DNA from 3 places in the Desulfovectis peckii genome. Region 1 is predicted to be linked to each of the others. Evidence: riboswitches for the same ligand, from Rfam matches in the RefSeq annotation. Region 1 holds a riboswitch; each other region holds the start of a gene.

What was found. A riboswitch is a leader RNA that binds a small molecule or an ion and turns the genes downstream of it on or off. The one in region 1 is predicted to bind thiamine pyrophosphate.
Region 2: linked by a shared signal. The riboswitch ahead of thiM (hydroxyethylthiazole kinase) and the one ahead of ACZ5NG_RS03330 (thiamine diphosphokinase) in region 1 are both predicted to bind thiamine pyrophosphate.
Region 3: linked by a shared signal. The riboswitch ahead of thiM (hydroxyethylthiazole kinase) and the one ahead of ACZ5NG_RS03330 (thiamine diphosphokinase) in region 1 are both predicted to bind thiamine pyrophosphate.

The regions. Positions count from the first base shown of each region.
Region 1 is NZ_AP042409.1:665,763-673,227, reverse strand. Features, by position in the region: gene ACZ5NG_RS03340 (ABC transporter permease) at 1-705, opposite strand, end outside; gene ACZ5NG_RS03335 (thiamine-binding protein) at 710-1,006, opposite strand; gene ACZ5NG_RS03330 (thiamine diphosphokinase) at 1,025-1,660, opposite strand; TPP riboswitch at 1,753-1,862, opposite strand; gene ACZ5NG_RS03325 (helix-turn-helix domain-containing protein) at 1,951-2,265, opposite strand; gene murI (glutamate racemase) at 2,408-3,229, shown strand; gene ACZ5NG_RS03315 (TatD family hydrolase) at 3,216-3,980, shown strand; gene ACZ5NG_RS03310 (cell division protein FtsA) at 4,215-6,065, opposite strand; gene ACZ5NG_RS03305 (transporter substrate-binding domain-containing protein) at 6,232-7,089, shown strand; gene ACZ5NG_RS03300 (amino acid ABC transporter permease) at 7,210-7,465, shown strand, end outside.
Region 2 is NZ_AP042409.1:488,458-495,922, reverse strand. Features, by position in the region: gene ACZ5NG_RS02520 (response regulator) at 1-131, opposite strand, end outside; gene thiD (bifunctional hydroxymethylpyrimidine kinase/phosphomethylpyrimidine kinase) at 334-1,128, opposite strand; gene ACZ5NG_RS02510 (HAD family hydrolase) at 1,154-1,810, opposite strand; gene thiE (thiamine phosphate synthase) at 1,807-2,448, opposite strand; gene thiM (hydroxyethylthiazole kinase) at 2,435-3,256, opposite strand; TPP riboswitch at 3,358-3,469, opposite strand; gene ACZ5NG_RS02495 (hypothetical protein) at 4,149-4,712, shown strand; gene ACZ5NG_RS02490 (hypothetical protein) at 5,197-5,454, shown strand; gene ACZ5NG_RS02485 (hypothetical protein) at 5,662-6,618, shown strand; gene ACZ5NG_RS02480 (hypothetical protein) at 6,848-7,285, opposite strand.
Region 3 is NZ_AP042409.1:497,047-504,511, reverse strand. Features, by position in the region: gene ACZ5NG_RS02560 (molybdopterin-binding protein) at 1-79, opposite strand, end outside; gene ACZ5NG_RS02555 (sigma-54-dependent Fis family transcriptional regulator) at 405-2,420, opposite strand; gene panD (aspartate 1-decarboxylase) at 2,536-2,937, opposite strand; gene ACZ5NG_RS02545 (hypothetical protein) at 2,988-3,110, opposite strand; gene thiM (hydroxyethylthiazole kinase) at 3,115-3,948, opposite strand; TPP riboswitch at 4,017-4,116, opposite strand; gene ACZ5NG_RS02535 (ABC transporter permease) at 4,245-6,182, opposite strand; gene ACZ5NG_RS02530 (ABC transporter ATP-binding protein) at 6,154-6,927, opposite strand; gene ACZ5NG_RS02525 (sensor histidine kinase) at 7,033-7,465, opposite strand, start outside.

The DNA of each region.
Region 1 (7,465 bases):
AATCAACATAAACAGCAGCACACTTAACAAGGCAATAATTAAAATAGCACAAAATATACGATCCAGCTGAAAGGAATGCAGTGCCCGGGTCATGTACACTCCTAAGCCTTTGCTGGACCCCAGCCATTCACCGACTACCGCGCCCATAATGCTGTAAGTAGCGGCAATTTTTAATCCGGCAAAAAAGGAAGGTAGCGCAGCCGGTAGGCGCACTTCTTTAATTATCTGCCAGGTGCTTGCCCCCATAACTTTCAGCAGGTTAACCATATCAGGATCGCCGGCTTGCATTCCCTGGGTTAAACTAACCACCACCGGGAAAAAACAAACCAAAGCCACTACAATCACTTTGGGTAACAATCCGTATCCAAACCAAATGATAAACAGCGGAGCAACCGCAATAATCGGCACCGTTTGGGAGATAACTAACAGGGGGTACATTCCTTGGCGCAGCATGGGGGATATATCCATCAGCACTGCCAGGATTAACGCTATCACAATGGCCAAGATAAAACCAACCAGTGCGGCCAGCAAAGTATAACGGCTGTGCATTGACAGTATCGGCAACATTTCCGGCAGCGTCGCCAGGATATCCCTTGGTGCCGGAAGCAGGTACTTGGGGTATTGGCAGATTCTTACCAGCAATTCCCAAAACAGCAGCAGCCCGAGAATAAAAAGCAGTGGGTAGCGGTACTTAATTCGACTCATTATCCTACTTTTGCACCCGATATTTAGCTACTTTTTCTTCCATGGTTACGCCACCGGGCACATAATCAATTTTGACAATAGAAATTACGCGGGATGCGCCCGCATCTACACATGCCTGCTGCGCCTTTTTAACTATCTCCAGCAGTTTATCCAATTCCCCTTCCATGGTTGTTTCCATCGGGCCTACCTCATACTTCACGCCTGACCGTTGAATGACTTCTATAGCCTTGTCCACCACCGAGTATGTCTCTTCCGCCTTAACCTGCGGTATAACCTGTAAACTTAAATTAACATTGGCCATAATTTTTCCCTCCTTGTTTTATTCCTCTGAAATACACAGCAGAAAACCTTCTTTAACGCTGATCTCAGCAATACTGCCGGTAAACTGATTGCTGATACCAAAGGGCTTGCCAACCGTAAAAGTTCGCCCGTTAAGTTCCCATTTTAATCCCCGACTTTTAACACCGGTTACCTCGGTGGTTAAAGGAAGCAGCGAAAGCAGCTTTCCCGGCCAACCGGTCAATTTTGCCGGGATGTTCGGAGTGATAAGTGTAATGCGCTGCCTTTCATCAACCATCACCGCCTTTACCCCCGCATTTGCCGCTATCACCAGCAAATGAATGTTAGCCAGTGTATGATCAAGCCTGCCGCCGGTAACACCAACAAGCAGTATATGGCGCTGACCGCTGTTCAGCGCTTCCCGAAGGGCTAATTCGGTGTCTACTTCATCCTTCTCACGGGGATAACGGTAAACGGTTGCCCCCCGTTGCTGATAATACTGCAGCTCTTCGGGCAGAACAGAATCCATATCACCGATAATTAGCTGTGGAATAAGTCCTAAAGCCCGTGCATGGCGTGTCCCTCCGTCAGCGCAAATTATATAGTCCTGGGCAGAAATAAGGGTTTTGATTTTTTGGTAATCGGTAATTTCCCCGCCGGCAATAATTACGGCCATTATTCACACTCCTGTCGCATCTTAGTAAATTATTCTAAGCTTGTAAATTTAAGCCATAAATAAAAAGGCACACCCGTAGTTAAGGTGTGCTTACAAGAAAAAATCAACCTTCCCTACGCAGGCATTACCCTGATCAGGTTAAAGGGTCTGGTGCTCAAAAGCCCACTCTCAGCCTAAAACATAGGCTCCCCCGGTGATATTCAGTTATATTCAAATTCTACAACCCTAAGGGATATTTGGCAATAGGTATATATTAATTGCTGATAAATATTATTTTACCACGGAACAAACTAACTACTATGGTGGTTTAAATCTTGGTTGTCAATAGTTGCTGCTACTTCGCCCCCTTTGATCGCTTCTTCGTACTCAATCTCATCCATTTTTTCACCGATTAAAAACTCTATATCTACACCACAAACATCTGCTATAAAGTTTAAAGCATGCCAGTCGGGATAAAACTCACCCTTTTCCAGCTTTCTAACCCACTTTGTCGTTTCGCCGATTTTAGCAGCTAAATGTTTTTGAGTAAATTCTTCCCCGCTTCTCTTGCTGCGGTGCATTCGTGCTTTTTTTACTTGGATTCCTAATTCTTTAGCGGTGTACATTATTTTCACTCCTTTCAATTATATTATTTTCATATTACGAATTTACATGTCTGGTACATTTTGATGGTTATCGCAATGATTTTCCATTAAGTTGCTACATTAATTGGCAGTGGTTATAATATATTAGGAATGAGGTGTTCAAATGAAAAATTCTGCAGCAATAGGCATTTTTGATTCCGGTGTCGGTGGATTGTCAATAGCTAAGGAAATTAGAAAACGTTTGCCTCAAGAGGATTTAATATATTATGCTGATTCCCTTTACTGCCCTTACGGCGAAAAGTCGCCGGCATTAATTAAAGAACGGGTATTTTTAATCAGCGATTTTCTAATTTCTCAGGGAGCAAAACTGCTGGTAGTAGCCTGCAATACAGCGTCCATTGTATCCCTTGATGATATTCGCCGGCGGTATCAAGTACCGGTAGTAGGCGTTGAACCGGCAGTTAAACCGGCGGTTAACGCTACCAAAACCGGCACCATCGGCGTACTGGCAACGGGTGTTACACTTTCCGGAGATCGCTTTTCAAGCCTGGTTAACCGTTATTGCACCAAAACTAAGGTAGTAACCCAACCCTGTCCCGGTTTGGTGGAGTTGGTCGAGGCAGGTAAAATTAATTGCCCAGAAGCAAAAAAAATGCTATTTCAATACATTAGGCCGCTGTTAGAGCAAAATGCCGATACCATTGTTTTGGGTTGCACCCATTATCCGTTTTTACGCCCGCTAATTGAAGAAATAGTTGGGCCCGATATTACGATCATTGACACCGGAGAAGCAGTCGCCAGGCAAACGGCCCGCGTACTCGAGCAATCGGCGCTAAACAATAAAAACAACCGGCCGGGAAGGGAACTGTTTTATACCAGCGGCATCAGTGAAATTGTTGAGCCGGTAATAAAACTGCTTTGGCCTGGACAAAACGTTAAGGTCAACCGTTTATTATTAGGGGGACAAGTACATGCGGCTTATTGACAGTCACGTGCACGTCACTACCATGCCTTATGAAGGGCTAATGGCAATGGCCCAAGGCGGGATTACTAAAATGATTAGCTGTGCGGTAGTTGCTAGGGCGCAGCATGCGGAAAGTTATTTTGATCACTTTAGGCAAACCTATGATTTTTACCGCAATATCTGCAGCAAGTTGGGCATTGAACTTTATACCGCTGTTGGGCTGCATCCTACCGGCATTCCTCATGATTGGCCTAGGGTTATAGACCGACTGCCGGAATTTTTCAATGAACCTACCGTGGTAGCAATCGGTGAAATTGGCATGAATAACAACAGCCAACTAGAACGGGATGTAGTTAAAGCACATCTCATAGTAGCTAAAGAATACGGCAAGCCCTGTATTATGCACACACCGGCTCAAAACCGTAAACAAACCGTAGATATGTATTTTGAAATCGCCACACAGGTTGGTATTGACCCTAAACTGCTGGTCATTGACCACACAATGACAGATACCATCGATCAAATAGACGATTTCGGCGCCATACCCGCTATCTCTATCCGCAAGAAAAATGTGCCGCCGGAAGCACTATTAAAAGATTTGGATCGCTTTGCCCACGGCATGCTGAACAGCGACTACAGTAATTTTCACGAAAATGACTGTACCGGAGTAATTAAAGCGGTAAACTATTTAAAAGAACACGGTGTTGATCCGAAAATTATTGAGAATTTGGCATATAACAAAGCGGCAGAAGTATTTGGCATTGGGGATTAAAGGGCGCCTGCGGCCGTGTACTTTCATCCTTGATTTTTAATCGGAGTCCTCGGCGCTAATCCTCCGTTAGCAATGCGCTTTGAATTAGCGGGCTAATCGAAAGCATAAGGTCAAATGCCTTGGCGGCTAAAAACCGTCTTTTCATTACTGAAGTAGGTCGCCTACTTATCCTACATCCATAACCAGCTACACATATAAACAACCAGGCGGGGATGACACCCCGCCTGGTCTCGTTTATATCCCATAATCCTTTTCCTGCCAGTATATCTCCAGCACATCGCCGTCGTGTAAAGGATGGACATAGCCCGCTTTTTGGCCGTTAACTTTTAGCACAACCATGCCTTTGGCTTCGTTAATATTGAAATCAATATAGTTAAACACATCTACCAAAACAGGTTTATCTAAACCTGTCAGCTCCACCTTTTCACCGTTGACGGTTACGGTAATATACTGTTTTCTCGCCGGTTCTTCGGCCGGTTTCGGTTGCGGCTCGCACCGGGTTTCCGGTTTAGTTTTGGCAATAAACTCGATGGAATCGCCCTCTTGTATCAAATAATCTGCTTGTGCCGGCTGACCGTTTACCAGCACATGTTGTATATTTGTACCGGATGATTGAACCAGTTCTGCCAGTGTTAATACGGCATCTTTTCCCGGTTGCGCTTTCTGCACTTCAATTTGGTCGCCGTTTTTTATCGGCGTTTGCAAATGGGCAGCCTGTCCGTTAACCGTTATTTGCGCCGGTTGGCCTAATTGACCGCTAACCCGTTTAACTTCACCGTTCAAAGTAAAAGACAGGTTCTTGCCGTTTACCACCAATAAATCCCGCGGATTATAATTAACCGTTACTAAAGCATCGGCAACGGTTAACTTTCGCGAGTTAAACAGGGTACACTCGCTGCCGTTGACAGTTACGGTAATTAAGTCGTGGCCGGCTTGCTTTAAAGCCACAGCGGCAATACCCAGCACGGTAATGCCCTCCGGTCCGGCAATAACATCTTGTTTGGGCTTGACTACATTACTCAGCGCCTTCCGATCTCGCACCGCTACCCTTTGTTTCGGCAGCTGCAGCCGCTGTGCTATCTTTTCAGCTAACAAAGGAATTTGCGAACCTCCGCCGATACAAAAAACGGTTTTAGGGAACCGCTCTCCGTTTAGGCGCTTAATTTCAGCGGCAATGTTATCGGCCAGTTTCTCCAGCATCGGTTCAACTGTTTTTATCACTTCTTCAACCGTCACTTCATTTTCTATCCCTAAGATATCCTGATAAAGGATATTTTTTCCGGTCACCAGCTGCCGTTTTATTCGTTCCGCAGTATTGAAATCAACCAGCAGTTGCTCAACTATCGCCTCGGTGATTTCATCGCCGGCCATTGGTACCATACCGTAAGCAACAATCGAGCCGTAATCGCTAATGGCAATATCCGATGTACCCGCTCCGATATCCACTAAAGCCAGATTAAGCATTCTGATCTCTTCGGGGATGGCAACGTCTACCGCCGCAATCGGCTCCAAGGTTAAACTCACCGGCTCTAAGCCTACCCGCTCTAACACGGCGTACAAGCTGTTAACAACAGAATCCGGCAGAAAAGTAACTAACAGTTCCGCACCAATCCGCTTACCCCGGTGGCCGATAAGATTAGTTATTGGATAATCGTTCAGATAGTAACCAATCACGCTGTGGCCGACGCAGTAAAACCCACTGCAGTTTAATTCGTTTTCCAGCACCTTGCGGGCCTCTTGCAGGCCAAGCATCGTTAAGCTGCGTACTAAGCTTGTATCTATTTCCAATGTCTCATCTACATCATGATCAACCCGGCACTGCACAGTTTTTAAGGAACGCCCGGCAGCAGCGATAGCTACCCGCGATAATTTACTGCCAATCTTTTTTTCTAAATAAGCCTTTACTTCGGCTACGCCCTCTGCTACTTTAAAAATATCGTGAATTTGGCCGTCATACATTACTCTGCTTTCATGTTCTAATTGATGTTGCGCCTTAATTTTTAACTTATCTCCGACCTGCTCCGCCACTATCCCTTTAATGCTGCGCGTGCCGATGTCCAAGGCAAAAATGGAACTGTTATGCATTAATTAAACACTTCCTAAATAACCCATTTTTTGATTATAATTTTTCGACAAGAATTAAATATATCCTTGTTAATTTTAATAAATGTGGCTTGACTTTATTACTTTAGTTAGTTAAACTGTTAACAGAATACATATTTAGAGAAACAATTAGTTAAGGAGGAGAAAGATGAAAAGCAAAAAAATCCTTTGGCTGCTGGTGCTGGTAATGGCTGTTGCACTGGTAGCGGTAGGCTGTGGCGGCAACGAAGAGCCGGCAGCGAATGAGCAAGGGGCAGACGAACAAACTGAAAAGTCAACCTGGGAAATTGTTCAGGAAACCGGAGTATTAAGAGTAGGCTTGGATGATACCTTTAGACCAATGGGCTTCCGTGATGAAAACAATGAACTGATTGGTTTCGATATTGACATGGGTGCTGAACTGGGCAAGCGCCTGGGCTTTGAAATTGAATGGATTCCCACCGACTGGAACGGTGTTACCGGTGCACTAAATGCCAACAAGTTCGATGCTATAATTAACGGCATGAGTATTACTGAAGAACGCAAAAAAGTAATAGACTTTTCTATTCCTTACGTAAATGCCAGTATCGGCATGGTAGTTAAAGCAGATAACAATGATATTAAATCCGGCGAAGATTTAAAAGGCAAAGTAGTAGCAACCCAAGCCGGCAGCTCCGGTTATGAAGCCTGCAAATCCTTAGTTGAAGACGGTATTATTGATGAAGCAAACCTGAAACTTTACAACCAGTATCCGGAAGCATTCCAAGAATTATCACTGGGTCGCGTCGATGTAATTGTTGTTGACGTAACCACTGCAGAAGATTATATTGCCGAGTCAGAGGAATACAAGTTAGTAGAAGAGCCTTTGGTTGACGATTTATACGCTATCGGCCTGCGCAAGGGTGACACCGAATTGAAAGAAGCACTGGATAAAGCACTACTGGAAATGATGGAAGACGGAACTCTTGCAGAGATTTCCAAAAAGTGGTTTGACGGTAAGGATATGATTGCTTACCCCGAAAAGTAAGCAAATTTCCAACCAAAAAAAGTAGTACTTCTGATATAATAATAGGGCGCGTATTATCGCGCCCTAAAAAACTTTAGACGCTAAAAGATCAAAACTTAAAGCCATAGGCGGGGTGTAAATATGCAAATCGGTCCACTGGATATAGAATTTTTGTCAAAAATATTGCCTCCCCTTTTACAAGCATCATTAATAACCCTTGAATTAACCGTAAAAGCTGTTTTTTATGGAACAATAATCGGCTTAATTATTGCATTAATGAAAATATCCGGCTTTAGAATTTTACAAGCAATAGGCGGTTTTTATACTTGGGTAATCCGCGGCATTCCGCTGTTAGTGCAGTTATATATCATTTATTACGGCCTGCCCCACGCAGGAA
Region 2 (7,465 bases), 180 kb from region 1:
TCAATAAATGTATCCAAAACTTTATCAAAATCACTCACCGTTACAGTTTTGTATCCATACTTCTCAATGTGCGAGCTAAGCAGCTTTGCTATAGCGGCATCATCTTCAACCAGCATTATTTTATATTCCATACTCCTATCATCCCTCCTTACTAAACCCAGTAATGATATAACTCCTTCATGTTAGCAAATCATCTCTTTTATGTCATTTAACTTATAATATTATTATACAGTTAGGGCTTTACCGCCAAATTGTTGCCCATGCAGGGCACACAGAAAAACCCGCTTCTTTCAAAGCGGGTTATGTATTATCCGGCTGCATATTCCCTCATGATCATCTTTCTTCCTTATAGATATTCCACATGTGGTTAAGGGGTCCACATCCTTTTCCCAGATCAAGCATTGACTTTAATGCACCTGATACATAATCCTTGGCCAATTGAATTGATGTCTCCAAATCCATGCCTTTAGCAAGACCGCAAGCGATAGCACTGGATAAAGTGCATCCGGTTCCATGGGTATTTTCATTGTTAATTTTCTCACTCATAAACCATTTGAATTTATGGTTATAGTACAACAAATCATTGGCATCGTTTACCCTATGCCCGCCCTTGCAAAGAACCGCGCACCCGAATTGGTTGCTGATAATTTCAGCCGCTTTAATCATATCTTTTTCATTTGTAATGGTTATTCCCGATAAGACAGACGCTTCCGGAATATTCGGTGTCAATAAGACTGCCTGAGGGAACAAGCTGTATTTCAAGGTTTCTATGGCATCATCCTGCAGAAGCTTTGAACCGCTTGTGGAAATCATTACCGGATCCACAACAATGTTCTTTGCATTATAAAATTTCAGCTTTTCGGATATGGTTTCAATTAATTTAGCCGATGAAACCATGCCAATCTTGACAGCGTCCGGATAGATATCGGTAAAAACACTGTCCAGCTGTTTGCCTAAAAATTCCGGTGTAACCTCCATAATGTCTGTAACGCCGGTTGTGTTCTGGGCCGTCAGGGCCGTAATCGCACTCATGGCATACACACCAAGGGCGGTCATGGTCTTAATATCTGCCTGGATACCGGCGCCTCCGCTTGAATCGCTTCCGGCTATCGTTAATGCTGTTCTCATATTCTTCTCCTACCCTTTTTATATTTTAGTTTATTCTTTCTAGCAAACTATAAAAATCATCCCACTTATTTAAATAGATGTCACAGATTGCCTTAATCTCTTCCCGGTCTTCCATGCTAGAAGCATCATATACTCCTACTGTCATGAATCCGGCTTTTTTTGCCGTGCGAATTGCGTACAAAGCATCTTCAAAAACCCATGTTTCCTTTGGAAGTGTTCCCATATACCTTGCGGCAGCCAGATAAATATCCGGCTTTACTTTACCGGCACCGATTTCCGTACAGGTAAATATCCGGTCAAAATAATTCATGACATTAAGTCTCTTTAAAGCTCTTTCCACAACCTGCCTGTCACTGGACGTTGCCGCCACCATTTTAATTCCCGCTTGCTTCATGTCTTTTAAGAATTGTTCCACGCCTTCCTTTAGTGGAACCTGATAAGAATAAAAATCTTCAATGGTGCGGTTAATTCCCGCCATTATTGCAGGTATATCCATATCCAGGCGGTACCTGTCCTTTAAAAATTCAGCTCCTTCGGTCATGCTCATGGAAAACATAATTTTGCTCAAGCCGGGCTCTGCCTCAATCCCCATACTTTTTAAAAACATTTCCCCTGCCTTATCCCAGACTTGCATGGAATCTAAAACGGTTCCATCCAGGTCAAAGATTGCTCCTTTAATCATAGCTTCACCAGCTTTTGGGTTAACTCTTTTAATTGGGCAGTAGCCTTCACAATGTCAGGCTGGGCAAAAATTGCGCTGATAACGGCTATGCCGCATATTCCGGAGCCTGACAATTCCATTATGTTATCTTTGTTTATGCCCCCAATTGCCACAACAGGTATACTTACTGTTTTACAGATTTCTTTTAGGGTTTCATAGCTTACATGATCCGCATCAGCCTTGGAACCGGTATGAAATACCGCCCCCACTCCCAAATAATCCGCTCCTCTTTTTTCTGCCAATACCGCCTGTTCCACTGTCTGCACTGACACTCCAAGAATTTTATCTCTACCGATCAGTTCGCGTACTTTGCCGGCTTCCATATCCTTTTGCCCTACGTGTACTCCGTCGGCATCCACCGCTATGGCTATATCTACATTATCATTGACAATAAAAGGTACCTGATATTTTTTACACAATTCTTTAATCACTTTTGCTTCCGCGAGAAATTTTTCCGTATCCAGTTCTTTCTCTCTAAGTTGCACAATGGTGGCACCGCCTATCAGCGCCTTTTCCACCGCACTTTCGAGGGTTTCACTGCCAAGCCAGGACCTGTCGGTGACAGCATATAAAAGTAAACTCTTCTTATCGAATTTCATACTTTGCTCCTCTCTCCAGGCTTTCTCCATCCATGTTATAAATTGCATCAATAATTCTGTTCCGATATGTGGAATTTCCATCGCCAGGCTGCATATTGCTCCATCCTATTTCTCCCGCCAGCCCCAGGGCACAGACAGCAGCTGCGGCTGCCTCAAGTTCATTATCCGGATTGGCCACAAGAAAAGCCGTTATCATTGCAGAAAGCTGGCAACCGGTGCCGGTGATTTCTGCCATTTCCGCCCTGCCATTTCTGATGACATAGCATTTATCTCCATCGCTAACAAGGTCAATTGCCCCCGTAACTGCTATAATACATCCTGCCTTTTTGGCAAAGGCTTTTACAAAAGTTATTCCATCGTCAAGGGTATCTTCGGTTACGGCATCTGCAACATCAGCTTCTACACCCTTTGTTCTTCCACTTCCCAGGGCCAATGTCTTGATCTCAGAAATATTACCTCTGATCCCATTAAACTTAATCTCTTTAAGCAACTTGAGGGCCGTATCTGTACGCAGCCTGCTTGCCCCTGCCCCAACCGGATCAAGCAAAACCTTATGCCCCAGTTGGTTTGCTTTTTTTCCGGCAAGAAACATGGCGGGGATGGTATTTTTGTTCAGGGTTCCGATATTAATATTCAGCCCTCCACAGATGGAGGTGATTTCTTCCACTTCCTCCGGATCATCAGACATGATCGGTTTAGCCCCACAAGCAAGAAGCACATTTGCCACATCATTTACCGTTACATAGTTTGTAATATTGTGAATAAGCGGCATTTTTCTACGGACGTTTTCCAAGCATTTTTTCATCATGGCATCTCCCCCTTAAATTACAAACTGATGGCCTGTCAGCAGTACAAAAAAACTGCATACATGCCAACAAAAGCATATATGCAGTAATTCATATACGCAGAAATTCCTGCAAATTTATTTCCCTACGTTGGCATTACCCAAGTCAGGTTCTAAGGGTCTAAGCAATACAGCTTACTCTCAGCCTGCTTAAAGCAAGCTCCCCTTTGTTATTTAGTTTTAATTATTCCATATCGCATAATTATGTTATATACCGTATGATTATATTACAGCATAGCAATAAAAATCAACCTTAATAATTCACCATAGTGTAAAATTGTTGTAAGAAAAAAGAAATAAGATGCCAGCAGTAAAATAAAGAAGCTTGTCTCGCCAAATTGTTGCGTGCAGAGCACACACAAAAAAACCCGCTTCCTTCAAAGCGGGTGATATGCTCCCTGTCAAGTAGACAGATGAAAAAAGAAAAGCTGTATAACCGGACTACCAAAAATGGGGTCCAGTTTTTTTATGCCGCACTTTCGGATAACCCATCAATACTGTTTGTACTCACGCAGCAGTAAATACCGACCATCTTTTTTTGTATTAGTGTGCAAGCCATTTGCCCTAAGTTTTAGAATACTGGATTTTACAAGAAAGAATTTATATTTGCCTGAAACGCAAATGGGCTTAAAGCAATAAAAAAAGCCATAAAGTCTAAATAACTCTATGGCTAATGTTTGAAACCATCTGTTCGTGGGAACATATCAATGGGTTTTGATAAGCTTTAATAAAAACTGACGCGAGAGGACTTTCTAAAAAACATCCTCAATACGCTGCCTTAGGCAAGCAATTCTCCAAAGAAAATAATACATCGGCTAAATCAGATTCAGAATAAAAAAATTAAAGGAGGCTTGCCATGAATAAGAAAACAGATTTTATAATAGGGATGCTATTTGCAGCTGCTACCATAACATTTATAGTATTATTTCTGACCAATGATATGTTCTTTAATTGGGCATTTGAAAGGCATCATAATATATTAAGCTGGTATATAAGGCCTTTATTTATTATACCGATGGTTATATTTGCGTTTAAGAAAAGTTTTACCGGCATATTCGCTTCAATATTCGCTCTGTTTACAAGTATGTTCTGGTTTCCTGTCCCAGCTACAAGTAATCCTCAGGTTTTGGAATTTTTAGCTTTTGAAATGGATTACCTTAAAAGTGCATGGACCGCTCCCAAAATAGTTATGAGTTTGGCAGTACCCCTATTTTTCTTTATGCTTATTACAGCAGCATGGAAAAGAAACTGGAAATGGCTTGTAGGTGTCATCATAGGGGCAGCTGTGCTGAAATTTATTTGGAGCATTGCATTTAGCGGTGAAGCAGGCATATCTATTCTAAAACCTGCAATATTGGGCTTAATTATTTGTATATGTGGATTAAGCTATTTTTTTAAGAAGCAATATGAGAATAGATAAAAATTTTTTGTAATTGGCGATGCATCTTTCTCATATTTTGCTACATCCTTGCTCAAAGGGTACATAATAGGTAGACTACAAACCGGCTAAAAGTGCCCGCAATTGGGCCTTTTTATTTTCATTTCAATCCCTCATAGGTAGGCTACAAACGGAAAATCAGGGCCATTTCCGAGTGTAAATGACGGTTTTCAATTAGCTATTAAAGGGATACGTGATGATAACTCACAGAAGATTGAACAAGCCCGGGACATATTTGTTGAATTGAGTGGGTTGTTACCGAAGATGCCTTCCAGTGAAAAGATTATGGTGGAGGACATACATAGTATGTTGTTAGAGGAATACGAACAGGTTACTTGCTAAGGAAGTTAAAAATCAGTCCGGCTATAACCTTGTAACTCCTGAATATCTACCGGAGCGTTTTCAGTATTACGGAATATTTATGCGGAATAATCCAGGGATACCAACTGAAAAGATGGTAAAACAATTGTGGTATGACCCGGAAAAATTTGAAGTGTTAATGGTAACAGAGATGAAAGGCGACAGTACATCTCTGGAAGGGCGAATAATCTTCACAGAGGATTTAGAAGGACCAGGTAAAATTAGCGACATCTCCGCTTGGGCTAAGCATATTTGTAGTTATGAGTTTACTAAAAATGAAATTCACATTCAGGGATATATGCTTGTAAACGATGAAGGTAACCGAGACGAATACGAAAAGATATCGAAATCCTTGAAAGAGTAGCAACGTGTCAGTTGCCTTATAAAACTTTGATGGGAGGGGTTCTTTCCTGCCTGGAGAAGGTAAAGGTTAATCTTGCTGGCAGGGTCGTTGAAAGATTTTGTTGCGGAGAGCGGAACAAAGTAGGCCATTTATCCGCCTATTATTATTATTGAGAGATTTTTTAAAGTAGGTTTTTAGTGATAAGAAATTTTTTTGGGGCGCGGAAAAATGTCCAAAAAATTACAGGTAATTATCCTGATTGTCTTATCTTTATTAATAACAGTGACAATAACTGCTTGTTCAACGACATCCTGGAAAGTAAAAAGCCAGCTGAATAACCCTACTCAGATAGAAGTACATGAGAATTATTTATATTTTTTAGACACATATTCTGCAATAAAAATATACGACCGGGGAACAATTTATGATCTCACATCTTGGTTGCCTGAGGGGTTTAAAAAGGAAAATATAATAATGGAATTTGCCGTGGTAAACCCCTCCGAGATAGCGGCTCTAACCGGCTCGAGTCTCTACATGATTGATGTCCGGAAAAAAGAGAACAAAAAGATCTTTTCGGATAATGACAACTATACCTCAATGGATTTGGATCAAAAAGGTAACTTTTACCTGGTATCAGCTAAACAGGTATTGAAAATAACACCAGAGGGAGAAAAAAAACTGTTTTTTGCTTTTGAAAACCTTCCTTCCGATCAACAACAGGAAGATGCATATTTTAGTGGAATTTTTGTGGGTAAGAATGATCACCTGTTTGTGGAGCTTCATCAAAGAATACCCTTCAGCAGCATAGTCTTCGAATTAGATGGTAAAGGAAGCATAATAAATACATATGATCTGCGGAAAATCATAGCAAAAAGCTTTTCCACAACTTCTTCTACCACTAGAATATTAGATTATCAAGATTTTTCTTTATATATCGTGGACACTGGTGGAAATCTTTACAAATACAGGCCGGGTACCGGCAGTTTGCGCAAACTTTTTGACATAGCCTTAGATAACTTTCACTATTGGCGTGTGATAGATCTTGTTAAAATAAGTGATGATTTTGATGAATACATCTTATTGGTTACCGATTCAGACACGGGTAACTTTGTAAGGGTATGGAAACTACTGAAAGATGGAACACCGATAGGAAATTTTATCAGCACTGAAGTCACCAGAGATTAAAACTGGAGACTAAAAAAGAAGAGGGGGGGTTTAAAACCCCCTATTTCATTAACCGGTATATACGTAAGCCAGCACTGGCCGATGGTCTGAGTTGTCAATTTGCAGTACTTGACTCTTTGAAGTATCTACTGAAACACCCCGCTTAAACCAATCACCGTTTTTAACATTTGCCAACTTTTCCATAGATGGGCGGTTTTTTTTTCGTCGATCCCCAGGGGTTTTTGCATTATTACAGGTCGACGGAAAATTTTTTTAGCTTTATGTTTAAATAGAAATCTGCCGGTACCCCTGCCAGCACTTCATTTAGCAATTCTATAAAAGCTTCCGCCACTTCCCTGTCAGTGTAAGTAAAGTGGTAAGTGTAACTGTCCTGGAGGCGGGAATGGCTGACGTGAAATACCACATACTTGACTCCGATTTTAAGGGCAGTGTGGATTTCCTTACGGTAGTGCTCTACTAATGCAATTGGGGAATCACTGCCATAATAGTCTTTATAGGCCCAGTTACCTTTAAATTGCTTATTTAGTTCTTCAATATCACCTTTCCAGAACTCAAGCCAGGAGAGCCAAAAGCTCATGTGAAATCCCTTGATCAGTTCCGCCGGTATAATGGATGGCTCCCATGGGTCATATTGTAATTGGGTGGAAAAATTCATTAACTTAAGCAAATACCCTCATTTCTCCGAACCTTCATTACTTTAGAGCAAAGCTTAAAAAAGCCTGTTTTTGAAAAAGTCCAAGGCCTATACTTTATGGCTTTGCTCCAACTTCATTATAAAAGTTTCCGATGAATAATAGCTTTTTTGTATTATACGACAAATACAAAGCGCTAAACCTGCCATAAGGAA
Region 3 (7,465 bases), 170 kb from region 1:
TCACTTTGCCAGGAACAATCTCCGTTATGTCATGGCACAATACCATTCCTACCGCATCAATTACAGGTATCGTTTTCATCTATCGGCATCCCCCCTTAGTAAAAACCCAGTGTTTTGCTTACTCTGCCAATTACAGAATCACTGTGTTTCTTTTTTCAAAATTTAATCACATGATTAAATTTCGAAAATTTGATAAACTCACTATGTTTGTATACGCAAAATTTATGCCAGCAAAAAGAAAAACCAACTTTCTTCGTGAAAAGCAAGTTGGTTTAAGGTTTTATCATTATTTCCTTAGATTTTAAAAAGAAGGCCACCTGTGACATTATGTGAAAAAAGTGTTACCTTGAATAAAATAGGTAACACTTTTTTCACACTTAGGTAACACTTAGCAAATTCTTATATTAGTTTTTTATTGAATAAAGACGCATTTTATTATAAATTGTTTTCCGGGAAACCCCCATTTCCCTGGCCACTTTACTGATGTTTCCGCCGTGTTTATCCAATAGAGCCAGGATTTGTTGTTTTTCCCTTTCCATTGCCTGTTTTTTCCTCTCTTCCCGGCTGTTTAGTGAAGAAGAGTAGGTTTCTCTACTTTTCGAATCGGCTTGGGCAGCCTCCCGCAATTCCGGGGGTAGATTTTTTACGGTGATGACTCCGTTTTCGGCAAAATGGGCAAAATGGGCAACCCGCTCTACCACGTTTTGTAATTCCCGCACATTACCCGGCCAATTATAATTCATTAAACATTCTATTACCCCCGGCTCCACCTGAAAGGTACAATTCCAGTCAGAAGACAACTTATCTAAAAAATGTTGAAAAAGAAGGGGCACATCTTCCTTACGCCGCCGTAGCGGTGGAATGGTAATAGTGATTACATTTAATCTATAAAATAAATCTTTGCGAAAAGTGCCTTTTTCCACTTCTTGCCGCAAGTCTTTATTAGTGGCACAGATTAAACGCACATTCACCGGAATCATCCTGGTACTACCGATCCGGGCTACTTTTTTTTCTTGTATAACTCTAAGTAAAGCTGTTTGTTGTTCAAGGGGCATATCCCCGATTTCATCCAGAAATAAAGTGCCTCCGTTGGCTAATTCAAATTTCCCCGGTTTGCCACCTTTTTTGGCACCGGTAAATGCTCCTTCTTCATAGCCGAACAGTTCACTGCCAATTAACTCCCGGGGGATGGCTGCACAGTTGACGGCTACAAAGGGCCCGTTGCTTCGGAAGCTGCCGTTATGGATAGCTTGGGCAAAAACCTCCTTACCTGTACCGCTTTCTCCTTGCAATAAAACGCTGGAGCTGCTGACAGCGGTGAGTTTGGCTAAACGAATAATTTTCAGAATTTCAGGACTCTGGCTGATAATATCTTTAAATTCCAAGCTTGCACTATGTCCACTCAATCTGTTTACCAGATTTTGTACTTGATTAATGGGCCGAATAATAATTATTCCACCGGTTACTTCTCCCTGTTCATTGATGACAGGTTCTGAAGAAGCCAGGTAATAACTGACCCCCTCTTTGTTTTCCACCATAATATCCACATCGGAAAACTGTTCATATATAGAAAACTTCTTACCTTTTAAAAAAGATGATCTGAATTCAAACAACTCACTGACCGGCGCTCCGATAATATTTTTTTCACTCCGGCCTAAAAGAACCCGGGCCGCCGGATTTACTTCTGTCACTTTTCCGTCTTTACTGACAATAATCACACCGTCGGAAACGGTTTTAAAGAAGTTAGTCAATCTTTTATTTACCAAAGCTAATTCATTATTTTTCTGTTGAATCCTAAGCTGAGCCATAATAGCCTCTGCTGCCGCCACTACCATGCCCAGTGTATGTAAGTGAGAGGCATAGGAAGGACCTGAAATATCAAGAATGGCTGTAAGATTTCCTCGGTTGTCAAAAATCGGGGCAGCGGAACAGGTTAAACAATGATGCTTCTGACAATAATGCTCCGGGCCGGATACTTGGACATGTTTCCTCATTACCAACGCAGTGCCAATCGCATTGGTACCTGCTTCTTCTTCACTCCAATTTGATCCGATAAAGAAATTTCTGGTTAAGGGCTTTTGCATTGAATGTTTATCAGCAAAGAGCTCGATAATATTCCCCTTTTCATCTGTTAAAACAACAACAAAACCGGTACCTCTAACGAATTTATAAAGATTGGCCATAAACGGCCTGGCTATTTGAATAAGGTTCTCTTTTTCTTTTCTTACCTTCCTAATTGTTTGTTCATCTAGAGAGCGGTGGATTTCGGGATTAAATGGGTCGATTCCTAAAGAATAACACCTTTTCCATGATTCCAATATGGGAAGACGAACCTCTACCCCATTTTCCCTACCTGTACGGATAAATTTTTCCCATTGAGTATAAACATAATCCTGCTCAGTTAATAAAACCATACTCATTAAAATCACCCCGTACACGAAATCCGACCAAAAAGAAAAGCTTTTTATTACACTATATCATTAACCGATGAAAATTAACAGTCACAATTTCACCCCACACTTAGCTCGGTGCATTTCAAAAATCTTTTTCATAATGGGAAGTTTTAGTAAAAGGCTTTTCTATGCCGGTATTTTGTATCCGGTTATTTTCATCGACAAAAATTACGGTGGGCCGGTGCCTTTTGGCTTCCTCGTCGGTTAAATATGTATAACTGATGATAATTACGATATCGCCGGGTTGAACCAAGCGGGCGGCGGCACCGTTAAGGCAGATGACCCCGGAACCGGGAGGGGCGGGAATGACGTAGGTTTCCAAACGGGCCCCGTTGTTATTGTTGACGATCTGCACCTTTTCGTTGGGCAGAATATCGGCAGCTTCCAGGAGTTCACTGTCAATGGTGATACTGCCTACGTAATTCAAATCGGCCTCGGTAACCCTGGCCCGGTGAATTTTTGATTTCATCATCACTCGAAACATGTTTATTTCACCTCCGGCAAAAAATTATCAAAATCTATAGCCAAAACTATTTAACCTTTTTCCAAGATTTTTTCTTCATCTGTTAATAAGTCTTTGTCTTTCGGCTTTAATACATGCACCTCAATTGACAGGGCTAAATTGATTATTTTTACTGCAATTAAGGTATTCATCATTAAACTAAACCGCCTCTATCTCAAATGGATTGTTAGCAATGTCCTCTGCACTTGCTTTATACAGTTCGTCAAGGAATTGAATCTGAAAGCTCCCCGGACCCTTTACCTTTTTTTCAGCGCGGGTTCCCGCCAAATTGTATACCGCAGTACCGGTAAGAGCCGCAATAAACGGTGATGCAGCCGTTGCATAGACCGCGACGACTCCACCCAATGAACAGCCTGCTCCGGTAATTTTAGGCATAAAGTGCGACCCTCCATAAGAGTAGGCGATAACAGTTCCATCGGTGACTAAATCCGTTTCTCCGGATACAGCAACCGCTCCGCCTGTCCATTTGGCCAGTGAGACAGCGGCAGTCTTTGCCGCTTTTACAGAATCCGTGGAATCAACACCACGCACCTTGGAGGTAGCCGTTCCACCCTCTAACTCCCATAGACCGGCCAGAGCAATAATTTCCGAAGCATTTCCTCTGATTATATCGGGTTTGTATTCTTTAAACTGCCTTAACAACTGAGTTCGCAGGGAACCAATCCCCACAGCCACCGGATCCAGCACCCAAGGCTTACCTGTATCATGCAATACTTTTGCTACATAGGGTAAAGCCTGCTCATGAATCGGTAAAAGTGTGCCGACGTTTATATAGATAGCTCCGCCGGCTTTGGCCAAAAACTCACCCTCTTCGGGTAGATAAACCATGGCGGCGGAGCCGCCGACGGCCAACTGAGCATTGGCTACAAAATTAATCGTAACCATATTGGTAATTGACCCGGCCATTGGATTCGTCCGCTTTACCGTTTCCACCGCTTGAAAAATTTGCTTTTGAATCTCCTCTTTAGTCATTTCCCCTTCTCCTTTTATTGGTATAACCTTTAAAAAAAAAGCGCTCCCTCATAAGGAACGCACTTCTTCATTAATACTTAGTTGCTTCCCTACGACAGTGTTAACTGACAGGTTCAAAGGGTCAGGTTTTACCTTCTCAACTCAAAATGAGTTCCCCCGCAACTTTTCTTATAAAATATCTCTTGTAACCTTATGGTGTCAAGTTCCATTAAGTTTTGCAGGAACCTTGTTCTCCTGAAGAAGTCAAAAATATGTGACCGGACCTCCACCCACGCAACATGGAAGAAGCAAATCAACTATGGTACAACAAATCGCTTCAAGTAATTTATATACCGCGAACGAACCGAAATATAGTAGATAATATTCAATATTAAAAATGCCCCTATAACTACTAAGAACTGCTTAAAAACTGACGAATACAATACTGTTTGCAGCACAGTGATGGCAAAATAAGTGTGCATGCCGGCAAGAATAAAAGGCACAAAAAACAACACTGCAATTTGAATACTGGCTACCTTTTTCATTTCATCAAAACTTAAACCTAATTTTGATATGCCAATATATTTGCTCTTTTCCCGGTTCAAGTCGGTATATAGCCTGAAATACAAAAAGCTACTGGCTCCCAAAAAGAATATTGCCCCCAGGAAGAACCCTACATATAAAAACAATTTCTTGTTTTGATTCTCCAAAGTATATCCTTCTATCCTCGTTGACCAGAAATATTGGCCCCGTTCACCTACCCCAAGTTCTTCCCTTAGTTTTTCAGTAACTTCAAGAGTGTTTAGCCAATCGGGAATATCATAGGAATATGAATGGTATTTTTCCTGTACACCGGTTATTTTATTATAGGTTTCATCATTAACGACAATCAAGTTTTGAAACAAGCCGGAGTAGAAGATAACTTTGGGCGCTACTCCAACTACTTTAAGATTTATTTCTCCGTTATCAAGGGAAATGCTTTGCCGGCTTAATGTCTTATCTCTTTTGGGATCATATCTTACATAGACCGGAACCAATAATGTCTGATCCTTATCCAGAACCGCCTGCTCCAATCCCAGGGCAGCTGCCCGGTTGTTATAATCCGACTGCCTAATTATATGGGCTACTTGATTGTTATGGGAAACCTGCTTGATCACTTCACTTTTGTATTTTTCGTACTTAAAGCCATGACTTGCCAGCATTTCATCAATTGTTTTTATGTGTTGCCCTTCATTTTCATTGCCGCTATATGAGGTGTAAGTGAGGGCAAATGGATTGTCTTTTAGGGCCTCATCCTTAACCACTGAACTTAGGGCATATACTCCGGTTATAGCAGTAAAGGCAACCGCCGAAAGAATAGTTACTAAAAAAAGCATCCGTGTATTATCTCTCATCCGGTAAATGAGATCCGAAATCCATAGCATATTGGTTTTATGCAGGTAGAAACTTCTCTTCCCCTTCAGCCGGTGTAATACAAAAACACTGAACTGGGAGAAAAACAAATAAGTGCCCATAACCACTGAAGTTGTGATTATAATTTCAGCATATGGGAGGTCTTCAATGAATAAAACAACCTTGTCTAAAAACGGGTTTAAATCATACAATTGGGGAGATAAGGCCATAAAATAACCTAAACCCAACAACAGCACTGCGGCCAAAGATTGAACTTTAGAAAACTTTATCTCCCTGTTAGGTCTTTTTGTTCCCTTTAACAGATTAATGATGTTACTTGTGCGTATGATAAGCGGAGTTAAAGCTGATATACCCAGGAATATCAATATAAAGAATCCTGCGGTCAACAGTATCGCTTCAGATGGAAAATAAAAAGACAGGGAACCAAAAGATAAAATGCTGCTTAAAAGCATTAAAAAAAGCTTGGAAAATACCAATCCCACGGTGATACCGACAATAATGGCTAAACATCCGATGATCATATTTTCCAGGAAAACCAGCCGCCTAAGCTGTTTTTTGGACATTCCCAGTATCATCAGAATGCCGAATTCCTTGCTACGCACTTTCAAAAAGGCGCTCACTGAGATCAGCACAAAGAAAAATGAAAATAGGAGGATTGCCAGTTCAGTTTGTCCGATGATCAGTTCAATTGCCCCGCCTCTTTTACTTACTATAACGGGGTGAAACATATTAACGGCAAAGGAGAAAAAGACCATAATGGTAAAAACACTGCTTAGAAAATAGGCCAGATACACCCTTGTATTTCGTTTTACATTATTTAAAGCGAATTGCAGAAATGTCATCTGCTTCACCCCCCAGCAGCGCAAGCACGTCGATTATCTGCTGGTAAAACTTCTGGCGGCTATCCCCGCGATGAATCTCATTAAAGAACCGGCCGTCTTTTATAAATATCACCCGATGGCAGTAACTTGCGGATTTAGCGTCATGGGTTACCATCACCGTGGTTACTCCCGTATCCTTATTTATGCTTTCAAATAGCGCCATTACATCTTTGGCCGCTTTGGAGTCAAGATTTCCCGTCGGTTCATCTGCCAGCAAAAGCAAGGGGGAGTGAATAATGGCACGGGCAATGGCAGTGCGCTGGGCCTGTCCGCCTGATACTTCATAGGTCCTTTTCGCGAGAATATCTTCTATATTAAGCCGGGCAGCTACTTCTTTCAGTTTTTTATCCATGGTAGAAACTTTTTGCCCATCCAGTGTTAAAGGAAGCACAATATTCTCGCCGATGGTTAATGTATCAATTAGATTGAAGTCCTGAAAAACAAAGCCCAGCTTCCTTCTCCGGAACAATGCCAGCTTTGAATTGTCAAGTTTATAAGGATTTTCACCGTTGATCAGTACCTCACCGGCCGTGGGGGGATCGATAGTGGAAATTACATTAAGCAGGGTTGTCTTTCCACTCCCGGAAGGGCCCATGATGCCGACAAATTCCCCTTTTTCGATCGTCAAGTTGATATCTTTCAGTGCACTGTACGGTACCTTGTCTCCATATATTTTGGAAATATGACTTAGTTTTAAGATCTCCAATTTCCAAACATCCCTTCGTCTTTTGATAGCTTTATTGTAAGGTAGCCGTGCACCGCCTGCTATCGATGTTCATTACATTAACCTTACAGCGATGTAAGGTTGCTTTTAACCGGTAAAGACAATGCGAATAGTTGTCCCTTCTGCCGGTTTTGATTCCAGCTCAATTCGGTGTTGTAATTTTTGGCACACCTCATTTACCAGGTATAAACCCATGCCCGTAGATTCACCGAACCTGCGTCCGTTTTCACCGGTGTAAAAGGGTTCAAAAACGCGCCGGATATCTTGTTGGGGAATGCCAACACCCTGATCCTTTACTTCCAAAATCTTACCCTTTTCAGTCTCATAAGCCGAGACAATCACTTTTTTGTTTTCCCCTACCGTGTATTTAATAGCATTAACCAATAACTGTTCTACTATGAACTTAAGCCATTTCCGGTCGGATTTAACCGACATGTTCCCATCCACTTTCACTTCCGGATAAACCCTTTTGCGGATAAAATACCTTTTTTGCTCATTGATGACTTCAAGCACAACGGAA